2 regions of the Variovorax sp. TLI9-5A genome follow, and region 1 is predicted to be linked to the other one. Evidence: predicted binding sites of a transcription regulator. Region 1 holds the regulator's gene; the other holds the start of a gene.
The links. Region 1 encodes sigma-54, which starts transcription at its own class of promoters, with help from an activator protein. Its sites were predicted from a motif close to TGGCANGNAANCTGCTTT; they were not measured.

Region 1 (5,398 bases):
CGCCGAACGACGAGAGCCAGGGCGCGCTGATCGTCTACGACCAGAGCAACGACACCTACACCGTCAACGGCTCCACCGTGCCGCCGAACACCGCCGTCAACGCCTCGTCGCCGGGCGGACGCGTCAGGACCATCCTCACCCCCAAGGCCGCCACCGCCCCGGCTGCCGGCGCCTCGGCCCCGGCCGGCGGCGCGAAGGCGCCCCCGCCGGCTCCCACCCCGGCGCCCGGCAAGGGCCTGCGCCAGAGCACAACGCTCAGTGACCAGGGAGACACGCGCAAGTGATCGAATCCGCAGGAACTCAGGACGCCAACGGCGCGCCGGGCAGCCGCCTGGTCGCGCGCGGCCTGAAGAAGAGCTATGGCAGCCGCACGGTCGTGAAGGACGTCTCGCTCGACGTGCAGAAGGGCGAAGTCGTCGGGCTGCTCGGCCCGAACGGCGCCGGCAAGACCACCTCGTTCTACATGATCGTGGGGCTGGTGCGCGCCGATGCCGGAGACATCACCATCGACGGCGAGCCCATCGCCCACATGCCGATCCACCGCCGCGCCCGCATGGGCCTGAGCTACCTGCCGCAGGAAGCCTCCATCTTCCGCAAGCTCACGGTCGAGGAAAACGTGCGCGCCGTGCTCGAGCTGCAGAGCGAGCCCGACGCGAACGGCAAGCTGGTGCCGCTGTCGAAGGAGCACATCGAGGAGCGCCTGACCGACCTGCTGGCCGACCTGCGCGTCGACCACCTGCGCGATTCGCCCGCGCTGGCGCTGTCGGGCGGCGAGCGCCGCCGCGTCGAGATCGCGCGCGCGCTGGCCACGCAGCCGCGCTTCATCCTGCTGGACGAGCCCTTCGCCGGCATCGACCCGATCGCCGTGATCGAGATCCAGCGCATCATCAGCTTCCTGAAGGAGCGCGGCATCGGCGTGCTCATCACCGACCACAACGTGCGTGAAACGCTGGGCATCTGCGATCACGCTTTCATCATCAGCGACGGGCACGTGCTGGCACAAGGCACACCCTCGGAGATCGTCGACAACGCCGAGGTACGCAGGGTGTACCTGGGCGAGCACTTCCGCATGTAAGGGCGGGAGCGGTTCCCATGAAGCAAGGGCTATCCCTTCGCGTCTCGCAGCATCTGGCGTTGACGCCACAGCTGCAGCAGTCGATCAGGCTGCTTCAACTCTCCACGCTCGAACTGAGCCAGGAGGTGGAGCAGATGCTCGACGAGAACCCGTTCCTCGAGCGCACGGCTGAAGAAGCGGCGCGCGAGGAATTCGGGCTCGACACGGCCGATGCCCCGGTGCCGCGCGACGACGGCGGCGATAGTGGTGACGGCGAGAGCGACTTCGCTTCGCCCGCTGCCGGCACGTCCACTGCTGCCACCGAAACCGGCACCACCACCACGGCCGACTCCGACGGCCCCGCCGCCGAGATCTCCGAGCGCGAGCCCGACTGGGAAGGCGACGGCACCGTCGAAATGGCGCCCGACGACAGCGAGTGGGGCAGCGACGCGCCCGCGCGCCAGAACAACGCCGGCGACGACGAGCGCGCGGACGCCACCGAGCTCGCGCGCAGCCAGGAGTCGCTGCAGTCCTTCCTGCACCGCCAGGCGCTGAGCCTGCGGCTCAACGAGAGCGACAGCGCCGCGCTGCGCTTTCTCATCGAATCGCTCAACGACGACGGCTACCTCGAAGACTCGCTGCCCGCGCTGGCCTCGGGCCTGGCCGGCGACGACAACGACGAGTTCGACGACCTCGTGCACCACTTCCAGGTGGCGCTCGGCCTGCTGCAGAGCCTGGAGCCCGCCGGCGTCGGCGCGCGCGACCTCGGCGAGTGCCTGAGCATCCAGCTGCGCGCCATGGCCAGCGACGACGAGACCGAGGAAGAAGCGCTGGTCCGCAAGACCGCCATCGCCATCTGCAAGCAGCCCATGGAGCTGCTCGCGCGCCGCGACTTCAAGCGCCTGGCCACGCTCACCCGCAGCAGCGAGGAGCTGGTGCGCTCGGCGCTGCAGGTCATCGCGCGGCTGGAGCCCAAGCCGGGCCGCAGCTTCGTCGACGTGGAACGCAACATCATCATTCCCGACGTCATCGTCACCAAGACCGGGCGCGGCACCAACGTGAAGTTCCGCGTCATGCTCAACCCCGAGGTCATGCCGCGCCTGCGCGTGCACGACATCTACGCCGGCGCGCTCAAGTCGCACAAGGGCGAGGGCAGCCAGGCGCTGTCGCAGCGGCTGCAGGAGGCGCGCTGGTTCATCAAGAACATCCAGCAGCGCTTCGACACCATCCTGCGCGTGAGCAACGCGATCGTCGAGCGGCAGAAGAGCTACTTCGTGCACGGCGAGCTCGCCATGCGCCCGCTGGTGCTGCGCGAGATCGCCGACGAGCTGGGCCTGCACGAATCCACCATCTCGCGCGTGACCACCGCCAAGTACATGGCCACGCCCTTCGGCACGGTCGAGCTCAAGTACTTCTTCGGCTCGGCACTGGGCACCGAGACCGGCGGCAACGCGTCGAGCACCGCAGTGCGCGCGCTGATCAAGCAGTTCGTCGGCTCGGAGAGCGTGAAGAAGCCGCTGTCGGACAGCCAGATCTCCGAGATGCTGAAGGAGCAGGGCATCGAGTGCGCGCGCCGCACCGTCGCCAAGTACCGCGAGGCGCTGCGCATCGCCCCCGCCAACCTGCGCAAGGCACTCTAGAAAGAAGCCGATGAGCCATGGCCTGATGTCGCGTTGTGGGCATTGGGTCTTCGCCATGGCGGCGGTGCTGCTGTTCGCCGGCTGCGCCAGCCTGCCCGACGAGGCCCCGCGCCCACCCACCAGGACCATCGCCGTCTCGGCCGACACCGCCCTCGGCAAGATCGCCCTGGCCTCGCAGCCCGACCCCGACCTCAGCGGCTTTCGCCTGATGCCCGGCGGCGATTTCGCGTTCGACACCCGCATCCAGCTCGCGCGCCGCGCGCAGCGCACGCTCGACGTGCAGTACTACCAGATCGAGAACGACGAGACCGGCCGCTACCTGCTGCGCACCCTGCGCGACGCTGCCCAGCGCGGCGTGCGCGTGCGGCTGCTGATGGACGATCTCTACACCTCCGGCGAGGACGAGCTGCTGCTGGGCCTGGCCGCCACGCCCAACGTGGAGCTGCGCCTGTTCAACCCCTTCCCGGCCGGGCGCGGCAGCCTGCTGAAGCGCTTCACCGCCTCGCTCCTCGACTTCAGCCGCGTCAACCGCCGCATGCACAACAAGCTGTTCATCGCCGACGGCGCGATGGCGGTGGCGGGTGGGCGCAACATCGGCAACCAGTACTTCAGGCGCACCTCGGGCGAGAACTTCATCGACCTCGACACCTTCGTCACCGGCGCGCTGGTTCCCCGGCTGGGCAGCCTGTTCGACCAGTACTGGAACAGCATCTACGTGCGGCCGATCCAGTCCGTGGTGGCCAGCGACCTGCCGCGCGAGGAGCTGCGCAGGCGCTTCGAGCTGGCCACCGGCCCCGACACAACGCCCCCGCCGCCGAAGCCCGCGCCCAACGACCTGCTCGGCTACAGCCCGATGGCGGAAGACCTTGACGCCGGCAAGCTCGGCCTGATCTGGACCACCGCCGAGGCCTACGCCGATTCGCCCGAGCGTGTGATCGGCAAGACCGCCTCCTACGGCGGCGTGCCGCTGCTGGACGTCGACAGCGTGCGCTACAACGTGGTCGAGCAGATGCGCCGCGCACGCTCGGAGGTGACCATCGTCTCGCCCTACCTGATCCCGGGCGCCTCGGGCTTGGAGGTGATGCGCGAGATCCGCGGCCGCAACGTGAAGATCAGCGTGGTCACCAACTCGCTGGCCGCCACCGACGAGCCGCTGGTGCACACCGCCTACCGCCGCTACCGGCCCGACATGCTCAAGCTCGGCGCCGACCTCTACGAGCTGAGCACCAAGCGCACGCGCAGCAGCGTGCGGCTGGGCCTTTTCGGCACTTCGGTGGGCCGGCTGCACGCCAAGTCGGCGGTGATCGACCAGCGCATTCTTTTCGTCGGCTCGATGAATTTCGACCCGCGCTCGGAAACGCACAACACCGAGATCGGCCTTTTCATCCGCAGCCCCGAGATGGCCCAGCAGGCGCTGAAGCTCATCGACGTGCTCAAGCAGCAGGGCGCCTACAGGCTGCGCTTTGCCGAGGGCAGCGACCAGTCGCGCATCGAATGGATCAGCGACGACGCCGGCAAGATCACCGTGCTGACCGAGGAGCCCGACTCCGGCTTCTGGGACCGGACCATGCTCGAGCTGCTGGCGCCGCTGACGCCAGAGAGCCTGCTCTAGCTTCGCAGCTTCAGGTGCCGCGAACGGCCGACCACACGAGCCGCAGCCCCAGCAGCCCCATCACGCCACCGGCGGCACGGTCGATCCAGACCTTGTAGCGCAGGTAGGCCGAGCGCGGCGCCGCCGAGGACAGCGCCAGCGCCACGATCGAATACCAGCCTGTCTCTATGCAGAAGATGACCGCCGGCACCGCCAGCGCGAGCACCAGCGGCACCTCGCGCGGAAGGAAGGCCGCGAAGATGCTCGCGTAGACCACGGCCGTCTTCGGGTTGCTGACCTGCGTGGCAAGGCCCAGCAGGAAGGTGCGCCTGCCCCGGCCTTGCAGACGTTGCGGTGAATCACCGGCCTCCTGCATCACGGCCAGCGGCTGCCGCGCGCCGCGCCAGATGCGCAAACCCAGGTACACCAGGTACGCGCCGCCCAGCCCCTTGATCGCCAGGTACAGCGCCGGCACCGCAAGGAATGCCGCCTGCAGCCCCGCCAGCGCGGCAATCGCGAAGACCAGCCCGCCGGCCCCCATGCCCAGCGCGGCCGCCAGGCCGTCGGCTCGCGAGGTCACGGCCGTGCGCGCCACCATGACGAAGCTCGGGCCCGGGCTCATCGCGCCGACGGTCATGGCGCCGGCGATGCCGAGCAGGGCGAGGGTGGTGTCGATCATGGTGTTGCCTTCGGTGTCACTGCACGTTGACCGCTTCGACCTGCACCAGCAGCCTCACCTTGTTCTCGAAGCCGAAGTTCAGGCCCCAGGTGATGCCCCAGTCGCTGCGCTCCACGGTGGTCTCGAAGTCGCCGCCGCACACCTGGCGGTTGATCAGCGGGCTCAGGTAGCAGTTGAAGCGCACGGCCTTCAGCGTCACGGGGCGGGTCTGGCCCATCAGCGTGAGCTTGCCGGGCACGTCGACCACCTTGTCGCCGGAGATGTCGATGCGGTCGGCCACGAAGCGGCCGGTCGGAAACTCGGCCACGTTGAAGAAGTCCTTGCTCTGCACGTGGCGGTTGAGCAGGTCGACGCCGGTGTTGATGGAGCTGATGTCCATCGTGATGTCGACCTTGCCGCTGGCGCCTGTGCCGTCGATCTGCACCGAGCCGTCC
Region 2 (5,398 bases), 1.7 Mb from region 1:
CCATGCAGGGCTGGTTCTTCGAAACCGCCGTGCAGCCGCTCGTCTACGCCGTGGGCCTGGGCGGCTGGACCGAAGACGCCTTCGACGCCACCGGCTGGCTGCTGGTGGGCGTAATTCAGATCCTGGTGCTGCTGGCCATCATCGGGCCGCTGCAGCGCTGGCGCTCGGTGGAGCCGGTGGTCGACCGCCACGCGATCCGCATCGACGTGCTCTACACGCTGATCCACCGGCTCGGGCTGTTCCGGCTGGCGATGTTCTTCACGCTGCAGCCCTTCTTCGACGACGCCATGGGCGCGCTGCGCACGGCGGGGTGGGGCACCTTCCACCTCGACGAAGTATGGCCCGGCGTGACCGACGTGCCGGTGGTCGCCTTCGCCATTTACCTGGTCGTGCTCGACTTCGTCGGCTACTGGATCCACCGCGGCCAGCACCAGTTCAACTGGTGGTGGGGCCTGCATTCGCTGCACCACTCGCAGCGCCAGATGACGATGTGGAGCGACGACCGCAACCACCTGCTCGACGACATCGTGCACGACGCGCTGATCGTCATCGTGGCGCAGCTCATCGGCGTGGCGCCCGGGCAGTTCATCGCATTCGTCGCCTTCACCCAGCTCAGCGAGAGCCTGCAGCACGCCAACCTGCGGCTGAGCTTCGGCGCCATCGGCGAGCGGCTGTGGATCAGCCCGCGCTTCCACCGGCTGCACCACAGCATCGGGCTGGGCCATGAATCGAAGGGCGCCAGCACCCTCGGTGGCCACAACTTCGGCGTGCTGCTGCCGTGGTGGGACATGCTCTTTCGCACCGCCAACTTCGAGGACCGCTACGACCCGACCGGCATCCGCGACCAGGTCGAGCCGCGCGCCGACGGCAGCGTGCGCGAATACGGCCGCGGCTTCTGGGCCCAGCAGTGGCTCGGCCTGAAGCGAATGGTCGGTCGCGGTTGAGGGGCACCCCGCCCTGAAGGGCTCGCCCGAGGCGTTATCCTCGCTGCCTCATGCGCCTGCTCCTCGACTCCTTCTGGCGCGCGGTCGCCTACTGCATGCTGCCGCGCGTGATCGTGCTGTCGTTGCTCCCGCTGGGGCTGATGATCGTGCTGGCCGCGGCGCTGGGCTACTTCTACTGGGACGCAGCCGTGGCCTGGACGCGCGGCGCGCTCGACGCCTGGCCGCTGCTGTCGAGCTTCTGGGCCTGGATCGGCCGTCTTTTCTCCGGCGACATCACTTCCGCGCTGGCATCGCTGGTCGTGGTGTTCGCCGCCACGCCGGTGATCGTGGTGATCTGCCTGCTGATCGTCGCCGGCTTCATGGCGCCCGCGCTGACCAGGCTGGTGAGCGAGCGGCGTTTTCCGGGGCTCGAGCAGAAGAAGGGCGCTTCGTTCTTCGGCAGCGTGGCGCGCTCCCTCGGCGCCACCGTGCTGGCGGTGATCGCGCTGGTGGTGTCGATGCCGCTGTGGCTCATTCCGCCGCTGGTGCTGATACTGCCGCCGCTGATCTGGGGCTGGCTCACCTACCGCGTGATGAGCTTCGACGCGCTGGCTGAGCACGCCAGCCCCGAGGAACGTGCCGCGCTCATCCGCGCGCACCGGGTGCCGCTGCTGTGCATCGGCGTGCTCTGCGGCTACCTTGGTGCCGCGCCCAGCATCGTCTGGGCTTCGGGCCTGCTGTTCGCCGCCGCCTTCTTCGTGCTGGTGCCGATCGCCATCTGGATCTACACACTGGTTTTCGCCTTCTCGGCGCTCTGGTTCGCCCACTATTGCCTCGACGCGCTCGCGCAGCTGCGTGCCCGCCGCGCCGCGGCGGAGGCATCGCTCGCAGGCGGCGCGCCCGCCGCCATCGAGGCCGACGAAGCTAGCAAGGCCGCTCTTTCCCAATGGGGTTCTCCATGACTCGCACATTCGGTCTCATCGTCGTCGGCGACGAGATCCTCTCCGGCAAGCGTGCCGACAAGCACATGGCCAAGGTCATCGAGCTGCTCGCCGCGCGCGGCCTGCAGCTCGGCTGGGCCGAATACGTGGGCGACGAGCCCGGGCGCATCACCGCGGCGCTGCAGCGCGCCTTCGCTTCGGGCGACGTCGTCTTCTCGACCGGCGGCATTGGCGCCACGCCCGACGATCACACCCGCCAGTGCGCGGCCAAGGCGCTCGGCGTGCCGCTGGCGCTGCACCCAGAGGCCGAGCTGCTGATCCGCGAGCGCATGCAGGACACCGCGCGCGAGCAGGGCCTGCCCTATGAGCCCGACCGGGCTGACAATGTGCACCGGCTCAACATGGGCGTGTTTCCGCAGGGCGCCACGCTCATCTACAACCCCTACAACAAGATCCCGGGCTTCAGCGTGGGCGACGTGCATTTCGTGCCAGGTTTCCCCGTCATGGCCTGGCCGATGATCGAATCGGTGCTCGACGGCCGCTACGCCGGGCTGTTCGCCAGCAACGCCGTCGCCGAGAAGTCCGTGATCGTTTTCGGTGCCATGGAGGCCACGCTGACACCGCTCATGGAAGCCATCGAGGCCACCCACGCCGGCATCAAGGTTTTCAGCCTGCCCAGCGTCGACCACCCCACGTACGGCCGGCATATCGAGCTGGGCGTCAAGGGCGAGCCCGGCCGGCTCGATGCCGCCTACGCCCAGCTGATCGAAGGCCTGCACACTTTTGACGCCAAGCTTGGCCCTGAATTGGTGCGATAAAAATCAATGCACCAAAATAGTGATTTTCCGCCTTCATTTGGGTTTCGCGGCGGCCACGGAAGCCTCATCCGATGAGGTGACAATGGCACAGAAACTGCATCCCACGTCCCTGTATTCCTAACCACCATCCAACTCAGGAGAAACTGATGGCAAAGACCGTCGCCGATGTACTCAAGCTCGTCAAGGAAAACGAGGTCAAGTTCGTCGACTTCCGCTTCACCGATACCCGCGGCAAAGAGCAGCACGTGACCGTGCCGGTCTCGGCTTTCGACGAAGACAAATTCACCTCGGGCCACGCATTCGACGGCTCGTCCATCGCCGGCTGGAAGGGGATCGAAGCTTCGGACATGCAGCTCATGCCCGACCCGAACACCGCCAACATCGACCCCTTCTTCGAAGAAACGACGCTGATCCTGACCTGCGACGTGATCGACCCCGCCGACGGCAAGGCCTATGAGCGCGATCCGCGTTCGCTCGCCAAGCGCGCAGAGGCCTACATGAAGGCATCGGGCCTGGGCGACACCGCCTACTTCGGTCCGGAACCCGAATTCTTCGTCTTCGACGGCGTGCGCTGGAAGAACGACATGTCGGGCTGCTTCGTGAAGATCGAATCCGAAGAAGCCTCGTGGAACACCGACAAGGAGTTCGAGCACGGCAACACCGGCCACCGTCCGGCAGTCAAGGGCGGCTACTTCCCGGTTCCCCCGGTCGACAGCTTCCAGGACATGCGCTCGGAAATGTGCCTGGTGCTCGAATCGCTCGGCATCCCGGTCGAAGTGCATCACCATGAAGTGGCCAACGCCGGCCAGATGGAACTCGGCACCAAGTTCAGCACGCTGGTGCAGCGCGCCGACTGGGTCCAGCTGCAGAAGTACGTGATCCACAACGTGGCCCACGCCTACGGCAAGACCGCCACCTTCATGCCCAAGCCCATCGTCGGCGACAACGGCTCCGGCATGCACGTGCACCAGTCGGTCTGGAAGGACGGCAAGAACCTGTTCGCCGGCGACGGCTACGCAGGCCTCTCGGACTTCGCCCTGCACTACATCGGCGGCATCATCAAGCACGCACGTGCCCTGAACGCCATCACGAACCCCGGCACCAACAGCTACAAGCGCCTGGTGCCCGGCTTCGAAGCCCCGGTGAAGCTGGCCTACTCGGCCAAGAATCGCTCGGCCTCGATCCGCATCCCGTTCGTGGCCAACCCGAAGGGCCGCCGCGTCGAAGCGCGCTTCCCCGATCCGCTGATGAACCCGTACCTGGGCTTCGCCGCGCTGCTGATGGCCGGCCTGGACGGCGTGGAAAACAAGATCCATCCGGGCGAAGCCGCCAGCAAGGACCTGTACCACCTGCCGCCGGAAGAAGACGCGCTGATCCCGACCGTCTGCCACAGCCTCGACCAGGCCCTGGAATATCTGGACAAGGACCGTGCGTTCCTGACCAAGGGCGGCGTGTTCACCGATGCCTACATCGACGCTTACATCGAACTGAAGATGCAGGAAGTCACGCGCTTCCGCATGGCGACCCATCCGGTCGAGTTCGACATGTACTACTCGTTGTAATTGGTTCGCCCCCAGGCTGCGCGCACTTCGTGTCGCTTCGCCAACCCCCTTCCGGGGGGCGATACCTGCGGCCCGGCGAAGCCGGTTCCGCGGTATCCCCGAAGGGGCCCGGGGCGGGTGTAAGCCTGATGGATTACGAAGGACGGCTGGGCCGTCCTTTTTTGTTGGGGGGAACATCTGGTCACTATTCGCGTCGAATTGCACGAAAATGCATTCCTGTTGCCGCCCTCCACCGATACACATGAAGACTGCTTCCCTCATTTTCCTGGCTGGTTCATTGGTCGCGTTGTCGGCGCTCGCGCAGGAGCGCGTCTGGCGTTGCGGCAACGAGTACACGAACAACGCCACCATCGCGCAGCAGAAGGGCTGCAAGATCATGGAAGGCGGCAACGTCACCGTCGTGCAGGGCACGAAGACTTCGGGCGGCGGCTCCGCTTCTTCTTCGTCGGGCGGTTCGTCCGCGGCGCGTTCGCCGGCAGGTAGCCCGCGCGTTGAAGGCGTGGACCAGCGTGCCCGTGACGGCGAGGCGCGCTCGGTGCTCGAGGCCGAGCTGAAGAAGGCCGAGGCGCGGCAGGCCGAGCTGCAGAAGGAATACAACAACGGCGAGCCCGAGAAGCAGGGCAGCGAAGGGCGCAACTACCAGAAGTACCTGGACCGCGTCGCCGAGATGAAGGCCGAGCTGGCGCGCAACGAGAGCGACATCGCCGGCATCCGCCGCGAGATCGGTCGCCTGCCGGCCAAGCAGCCGAACCAGCAGTAGTCGTCGCCATGGTGTTCGGGAAGAAGGCGGCCGGCGCCAATTCGCGCTTCCAGTCCTTCGACCTGTTGTCCACGCTGATCGCGGTGGTCGACAGCAAGGGCTCGGTGCTGTTCGCCAATGCAGGACTCGAGGACGCGCTGGGCACCTCGCGCCGCACGCTCGAAGGCTCGCAGTTCGGCGCGTGCTTTCACGAGCCGCAGGTGCTGCGCACGGCCATCGACGGCGTGAGCAGCAACGACTTCGCCACGCTGCGCTACGAAGCCTTCCTGCGCCGCGTCAACCACGAGCTGATGCCGGTGCAGGTCTCGCTCGCGCAGGGCGAGAAGAAGGGCGAGCTCGTCATCGAGATGTCGCCGCTGGAGCAGCAGGTGCGGCAGGACCGCGAGGAGCGGCT

Region 2: a site for sigma-54 is predicted at 2,766-2,783, ahead of glnA (type I glutamate--ammonia ligase). Genes of this name have one in related genera too.

The regions. Positions count from the first base shown of each region.
Region 1 covers NZ_CP200310.1:6,701,610-6,707,007, reverse strand. Annotated here, with positions in the region: gene lptA (lipopolysaccharide transport periplasmic protein LptA) at 1-284, shown strand, start outside; gene lptB (LPS export ABC transporter ATP-binding protein) at 281-1,075, shown strand; gene rpoN (RNA polymerase factor sigma-54) at 1,093-2,694, shown strand; gene AC1VNX_RS31880 (phospholipase D family protein) at 2,705-4,306, shown strand; gene AC1VNX_RS31875 (LysE family translocator) at 4,317-4,964, opposite strand; gene AC1VNX_RS31870 (YceI family protein) at 4,981-5,398, opposite strand, start outside.
Region 2 covers NZ_CP200310.1:5,047,292-5,052,689, reverse strand. Annotated here, with positions in the region: gene AC1VNX_RS23925 (sterol desaturase family protein) at 1-944, shown strand, start outside; gene AC1VNX_RS23920 (EI24 domain-containing protein) at 995-1,885, shown strand; gene AC1VNX_RS23915 (competence/damage-inducible protein A) at 1,882-2,682, shown strand; gene glnA (type I glutamate--ammonia ligase) at 2,829-4,244, shown strand; gene AC1VNX_RS23905 (hypothetical protein) at 4,486-5,004, shown strand; gene glnL (nitrogen regulation protein NR(II)) at 5,013-5,398, shown strand, end outside.